Regions from separate parts of the Effusibacillus sp. SKA8 genome, predicted to be linked through region 1. Evidence: riboswitches for the same ligand, from Rfam matches in the RefSeq annotation. Region 1 holds a riboswitch; each other region holds the start of a gene.
What was found. Region 1 has a riboswitch for cyclic di-AMP ahead of AC4ED1_RS02685 (Na-translocating system protein MpsC family protein). Riboswitches for the same ligand answer to the same signal wherever they lie in the genome.

Region 2: linked by a shared signal. The riboswitch ahead of AC4ED1_RS07560 (3D domain-containing protein) and the one ahead of AC4ED1_RS02685 (Na-translocating system protein MpsC family protein) in region 1 are both predicted to bind cyclic di-AMP.
Region 3: linked by a shared signal. The riboswitch ahead of AC4ED1_RS00115 (C40 family peptidase) and the one ahead of AC4ED1_RS02685 (Na-translocating system protein MpsC family protein) in region 1 are both predicted to bind cyclic di-AMP.

What each region holds. Positions count from the first base shown of each region.
Region 1 is NZ_JBZCSF010000002.1:89,618-91,876, reverse strand. Features, by position in the region: gene pruA (L-glutamate gamma-semialdehyde dehydrogenase) at 1-755, shown strand, start outside; cyclic di-AMP (ydaO/yuaA leader) riboswitch at 1,031-1,177, shown strand; gene AC4ED1_RS02685 (Na-translocating system protein MpsC family protein) at 1,324-1,719, shown strand; gene kdpF (K(+)-transporting ATPase subunit F) at 1,989-2,072, shown strand; gene kdpA (potassium-transporting ATPase subunit KdpA) at 2,121-2,259, shown strand, end outside.
Region 2 is NZ_JBZCSF010000007.1:43,839-46,097, forward strand. Features, by position in the region: gene AC4ED1_RS07555 (glycosyltransferase family 4 protein) at 1-475, opposite strand, end outside; gene AC4ED1_RS07560 (3D domain-containing protein) at 545-1,216, opposite strand; cyclic di-AMP (ydaO/yuaA leader) riboswitch at 1,221-1,371, opposite strand; gene AC4ED1_RS07565 (aminotransferase class I/II-fold pyridoxal phosphate-dependent enzyme) at 1,473-2,259, opposite strand, start outside.
Region 3 is NZ_JBZCSF010000001.1:13,719-15,977, reverse strand. Features, by position in the region: gene AC4ED1_RS00120 (S8 family peptidase) at 1-30, shown strand, start outside; gene AC4ED1_RS00115 (C40 family peptidase) at 93-794, opposite strand; cyclic di-AMP (ydaO/yuaA leader) riboswitch at 795-926, opposite strand; gene AC4ED1_RS00110 (ArsJ-associated glyceraldehyde-3-phosphate dehydrogenase) at 1,116-2,147, opposite strand.

The DNA of each region.
Region 1 (2,259 bases):
TGCATATTAACGAACGCATTGCCAAAACCGCGCAAAGCCAGATCTGGATCAAGCGGCTGGTTGCGGAAATGGGGGGCAAGGATGCGGTCGTGGTCGACGCTTCGGCCGATCTGGAAGAAGCGGCAACCGGAATCGTCCAGTCCGCCTTCGGATTCCAGGGCCAGAAATGTTCCGCCGGATCCCGCGCCATCATTCACAAAGATGTGTACGACATCGTGCTGCAGAAAGTGATCGAGAAAACAAAGGCACTGGAGATCGGCCTGCCGGAAGAAAACTATCCGATCGGCCCGGTTGTCGACCAAAACGCGTATAACAAGATCCTCGAATACATCGAAATCGGGAAAAGCGAAGGGCGCCTGGTGGCAGGCGGCGGCAAAGCGGAAGGCAACGGCTATTACATTCAGCCGACCATCTTCGCCGACGTGAAGGAAGACGCACGGATCATGCAGGAAGAAATTTTCGGGCCGGTGTTGGCGTTTTACAAAGCGGACAGCTTTGAAAAAGCGATTGAGGTGTTCAACAACACCGAATACGGTTTGACGGGCTCCCTTTACACCAACAACCGTGAACACCTTGAATACGCGCGCCGTCACATGCACTGCGGGAATCTCTATTTCAACCGCAAGTGTACGGGAGCGCTTGTAGGGGTACATCCGTTCGGCGGATTCAACATGTCCGGCACCGACTCGAAAGCGGGCGGCCGCGACTACCTGCTCCTGTTCACGCAGGCGAAAGTCGTGTCGGAGCGGCTTTAAAGAAGAATGTTTGCCCTGAACAAAGGGTTGGTGAACCGCTTGGTGCGGAGGCGCATAATCAGGCGGTGCGAGGGGGCGGAGGTTAGTCGCCCCCGCTTACTCGTTTTGGTCGGGTGTTTGGGAGAAGACAGGCGAAATACGGTGAAAAAAATAGTGATGATGAGAAAATCGAACAAAAATAGCGCATTTGTAAAATTTTTTCAATAAAACCTCTACTCTTTCCGGTGAAACGGCCGGTGCAAACTTACCCAATCCGGAGTATGATCATGCTAACAATTGAATGACGGCCTAATCTTGGTGTTACCCAAGAGCGGAGGAACCAATCAACTGGGGTTAATCCTGGGTTTCCAGGAGGGATGAGGAAAACTGCTTCTCTGCCATCCTACCCGTCAGCTAACTTCGTCGGCCAAAGCAGAGAAGGTCCGAGAGACCTGTCCACTGCGAATGTGATTGGTCTTTTTTGTTTGCGGTCATATCAGTCGGAGTTCGCCGCATGTCCGCGCAAAAACCACTCGACAAGCGGCTTTAAAGGGGTTATGAGAAATTGACGATCAATCAAAAGGGCAAGATGGAAATGGCCATCAGTGAATCCTATATCAAGTTGCAAAGGGAAATTCTGGGTCGCGGCCCGCAGGAAACCAAAACGTATATCATACGTGACATGGTGATTGTCCGAATGAAGGGGGTTTTGACGCAGGAGGAAAAACACCTAGTGATAACGGAAAAAGGCAAACAACTGGTCAAGACGATGCGCCACGTTTTGCGTGAACAATACAGCGGAAAGACAGAAGAGATTATCTCGCAGATAACGGGATGCCAGGTCATCTCCAGCCATAGTGATATCAGCACGAAACTGGGGGAACAGGTCGAGCTGTTCATATTGGATAAAGATTTGGAAAAAATGTTAAAGGAACGGACGGAACACGAAAGGGATACAGGAAGACTGAATACGGGGAACTCCTGAAAGAGTGCCAGGTATTACGTAAGCCTGTGGGTCTTGTATGGTTCCTTCCATCATGGAGTTGCAATCCGGGTGGATGGGATCGTATGGGATGCCGCAGGTTTTTCCGTTGTTTGGGCTGTCTTGGCAAAAAGGCACGCCCGCGTTTGCATAGGGACCGGCAAAGGAGGGCTTCAGTATGGATGACTTGGTGATGGGCTTATTGACAATGGGGATCTTTGTGCTGTTCTGGAAATTTGCCGATTTTGGCGGGAAAGCGTAGGGGAGGGGGGATGCACATGGTGGTACTCGGCGTAATCGCCGCCGGTTTGATTTTCTATCTTGCCTACGTGCTCATCCAACCGGAAAAATTCTAGTCTGTGATTCCGGTTGGGTATCCTTGCGATGGAAAGGGGAAAGGGTCCATGAATTTTTGGGGATGGCTCCAGGTGGCCGTCACACTGATGATCATGTTGGTACTGGTAAAACCGATAGGCACCTACCTGGTGAAAGTGTTCCATTACGAAAAAACTGCGCTTGACCGGGTGTTTGGGCCGCTGGAAC
Region 2 (2,259 bases), on a different contig from region 1:
GCTGCCTCCGCAATCTCTCCGCCAAAGCGGCTGAGACGGCGATATAACGATCCGTTTCCGCAGCCAGTTTTTTTTCCGCGTGCAAAAAAGCCGCCTGCAGGATACGGCTGTCCGGCTCGACAAAATTGTGAAATGTGCAGATTAAACGGGGGGGGCGTTTGCAAAGCCGCGCGGCCAGCCTGCCAATCCACGCGGATTTTGCACCGTGCATGTGCAAAATATCGACCGGCTGCCGCTCCAGCAGACTCCGTAACGCGATGACGCTTCGCAGGTCTGACCAAGGCTTGAGGCCGTCTTCCACCCGCAGCCCGGTTTTCCCGACCCACGAAGGTAATTGCCTGGACAGCGCCGACTCCGGCGGACACACCACGGTGGCCTGGATCTTCCTGATCGGAAGCCCCCCTGCCAGTTCCCGCACGTGTTCCCGCATGCCGCCGTCTGCCGGACGCACCAGATGCATGACACGGATCGGCATCTCCTTCACCTCTCGGATTTTCTTCCCTATTAGGGTGTCCCGATCGGTGGAAAATGTTTCAAGCGGATTTTATTTGCCGAGGATTCGGACTTGCACGTTCTGGATTCCGAAATTGCGAAGGCTTTGCTCGTCCGCGTTGATATAAATGTCGATCCGGTTTCCGTGAACCGCCCCGCCGATGTCTTCAGCAACAGCCATGAAGCCATTGGCCGGGAGATTCGGATGATTGTATCCCGAGATCCACAAGCGGGTTCCCAGCGGGATCAGATTCGGGTCCACGGCGACAACCCCCTGCCGCACCGGCGTTCCCAGATACGTCTTGCCGCCAAACTTCCGGTTGATATTGGAGGGACCGTACGCGGTAGCCGTCATGTTGAGAACTTTGGCCCTTGATTTGGCAGCGGGCGGGGATGGTGCCGGTTTGCTTTCAGAATACGGTTTCGCCTGCCGCGGGAGTTGACCGGCACCTGCACCGGACAAGCCGCTGCGGCTCGCCAAGGCCGGGAAAACTTCCCCGGACTTCTCATTCTGAGCGGACGGCGGAGCCTCGGCAGCTTGCGGATCGTTTTTGTCGCTGTCCCGATCCTGCCGCTGCGACTGCATTTCCTCCGCCGGCGCCAAAGCCTGCTGGGCGATACCGGGCGAATCGCGCCAAACGGCTTTTCCCGTCCATCCTCCCGCAACCGGGACAATTAACAAAATAAAGACACCCCACAATGCTTTTCGCCGATTGAACCGCATATGATCACTCTCCTTCCGGGCCTCCGAAGTTAGCTGACGGGTTCGGGCGAAGGAGCCCGTGCGAACGCTGAACGCATCCGCGATTCACCCCAAAAACAACGGTTCCTCCGTACGCAACCGGCTTGGCGCCGGCGGCGATTCGGCCATCTCGGTTCCCGTGTTATTTTACTGAAGGGTCAGAGAAGATGCACTAGTAAACCGCTGGAAACCGCAAAAAACGCCGCCCAGGTCCAACCCCGGGCGGCGGCTCCCGTTTTCAGGTTCGCTTCACGACTTTTACGCACTTGATTTCCGGATCGTCCGGCCCCTGAACCGGAAGACCCGCTTCCATATGCTCGCGAATGTAGTTGATGTTCTCCCGCGTCACGATTTCCCCGGGCAGCAAAATCGGAATGCCCGGCGGATAGACCATCACAAGTTCGGCGAATGTCCGGCCGACCGCTTCGTCAAAGGGCACCACTTCCGTTTCGGAATAGAAGGCCTGGCGGGGCGACATCGCCAGTTTGGGCATTTCGGGGAGGTGTACCTGAATCACCTGTTTTCCCGTTTGATACGCGTGGCGCTGGGCGATTTTTCGCAGGGCGTCAAGCAAAGCGCCGACGGTTTCTTGCGTATCGCCCAACGTTACAATGCACAGGATATTATACAAATCCGACAGTTCGACTTCGATGTTGAATTCTTCGCGCAGCACCCGCTCCACATCGTAGCCGGTGATCCCCAGCTCCCGCACGGAGATCGTCAATTTCAGCGGATCCATATCGTAAACGGAAGAATTGTGCAGAATCTCCCTGCCAAAGCAATACAATCCTTCGATTTTGTTGATCTCTTCCCTCGCGTATTCGGCGATCCGAATCGCCCTGTCCAACAATTCACGCCCGTGCATCGCCAGATGTTTGCGGGCGACGTCGAGGGAAGCCAGCAGCAAATAGGATGTCGACGTCGTCGTCAGCATCGAGAGGATCGACTGCACATGATCCGGGTTGACCAGACCTTCCCGCACGTTCAAAACCGAACTTTGCGTCATCGAACCGCCCAGTTTGTGG
Region 3 (2,259 bases), on a different contig from region 1:
TGGCCGTTTAGGTGGCTGTTCGGATTCTAAAAAAGTCAAAACAAACAGCCCCGTATCGCGCGTAAGTGGTACGGGGACAAACAAAAAGCACTTTACAAACGCTTCGCGCCGATGTAGCGGGGACCCCAGTACGAGCTGCTCAAGCTGTCGATTTTGACCCCGTGGGAACTGGTTGACGAAATGAATTGGTTGTCGCCGATGTAGATTCCCACATGGGATGCCCCGTTGTCATAGGTGGCGAAAAAAACCAGATCGCCCGGCTGCAAATCGGACACGGCAGCGCCTTGTTGATACATTTCATGGGAAGTGCGCGGCAATTCAACGCCTTGCTGTTCCATTACATACCGCACAAAACCGGAACAGTCAAAACCGGAAGGGCTGCTTCCTCCCCAGGCGTAGGGCACGCCGACAAGTTTTTTGGCGATCTCGACGACGTCCGATGTCTTGGCGTTCGCGTCTTTCGAATTCTTGAGTTCTTCCGCTTTCTTCGCCGCTGCTTCCGCAATCACGGGAGCGGTGGTCACACCGACCTTGCCGGTTTCCTCGATGTTGTGGTCTCTTTGGAATGCTTTCACAGCCCCTTCAGTCACTTCACCGTAATAACCGGTGTTTGAAGGATATGTGAAATATCCCAAAATCCGCAAGTCTTGCTGCAAAGCGGCGACTGCAGCCCCTTGCGAGCCTTTTTCCAAAACCGCGTCACCGTACTTTGCAGCGGCTTCCGCGACGGACACGCTGACAGATGCGAGAAAAACGGCTCCCGCAAACACAAAGGCCTTAACAAACTTATGCACTTCCATTCCTCCTACTGCCTCCGAGGTTAGTTGCCGGGTTTGGGTAGAGGCACCCTACACAAAAACTGTGATTCACCCCAAAAGATCAGGTCCCCCGTACTGACAAGGCGTCAGATTCGGCATTTATGATTCTATCACACTACTAGAAAATACCATGAAATATGTCGAATTTCAATAGGCTTTTGCCATCCTTTGGCTTTTGCCATCCTTTTGCACCCGTTTCTGAAACCAGGACTCCCGCAGGCGCTAGTCCACCCCCTGCCCCCAAAAAAGGACAGCGCCGCAGCCCTGTCCCCTTGTCCCGCTTTGTTCCAAGCGGATCTATTTCGTCATCACAGCTTCCTTTTCATACAGTTTGCTCCCGACAAGCCGGGCAAGATCGACAACGCGGCAGGAATAGCCCCATTCGTTGTCATACCAGGCCAGCACTTTTACCGTGCGGTCGCCGACCACCATCGTCGACAGACCGTCCACGATCGAGGAGGCCGAGTTGCCCACGAAGTCGACGGATACCAAAGGCTCTTCCGTGTACTCCAAAATCCCTTTGAGCGGGCCTTCCGCCGCCTTTTTCAGAGCGGCATTCACTTCTTCGGCGGTAACTTCCTTTTTCAATGTGGCGACCAAATCGACAACCGATACGTTGGGAGTAGGCACCCGCAGGGCGAGTCCGTTCAGTTTGCCCTTCAATTCCGGCAACACCAACGCCACCGCCTTGGCCGCCCCCGTGGAAGTCGGGATGATCGATGTCGCGCAAGCGCGTGCCCTGCGCAAATCCTTGTGCGGATTGTCGAGATTCTTCTGGTCGTTGGTATAAGAATGAACGGTCGTCATCAGGCCTTGTTCAATGCCGAACTCCTCGTGCAGCACTTTCACAACCGGAGCCAGACAGTTGGTTGTGCAAGACGCATTGGAAATTATAAAATGTTTGTCCGGGTCGTAAATTTCTTCGTTGACCCCCATTACGATCGTAACGTCTTCATCTTTGCCGGGCGCCGTGATAATCACTTTCTTTGCGCCGTTTTTCAAATGGATGCCGGCAGTTTCCCGCGAACGGAATTTTCCGGTCGATTCGATCAGCACATCGACACCGTACTCGCCCCACTTCAGGTTGTTTGGATCCCGGTCCGACAAAATGTGCACTTTCCGGCCGTTGACGACCAGTGCGTTTGCTTCCGCTTGAATCGTGACGTCCCACCGGCCGTGAACCGAATCATATTTGAGGAGATGGGCCAGAGAGGCGGGATCGGTGGTCGCGTTTACCGCCACGATCTCAAAATCGGGATCGAGCATCGCCGCCCGGAAAACCATCCGGCCAATTCTTCCGAATCCGTTAATACCCAGTTTAATCGCCATATGTCGACAAAACCTCCCAGCACTCGAAAAAGATACAATCCTATTTTACACCTACCAAAGATATTACACCATACTATTTCCTGATTTCTAGTAAAAAGTATGACACATTTTC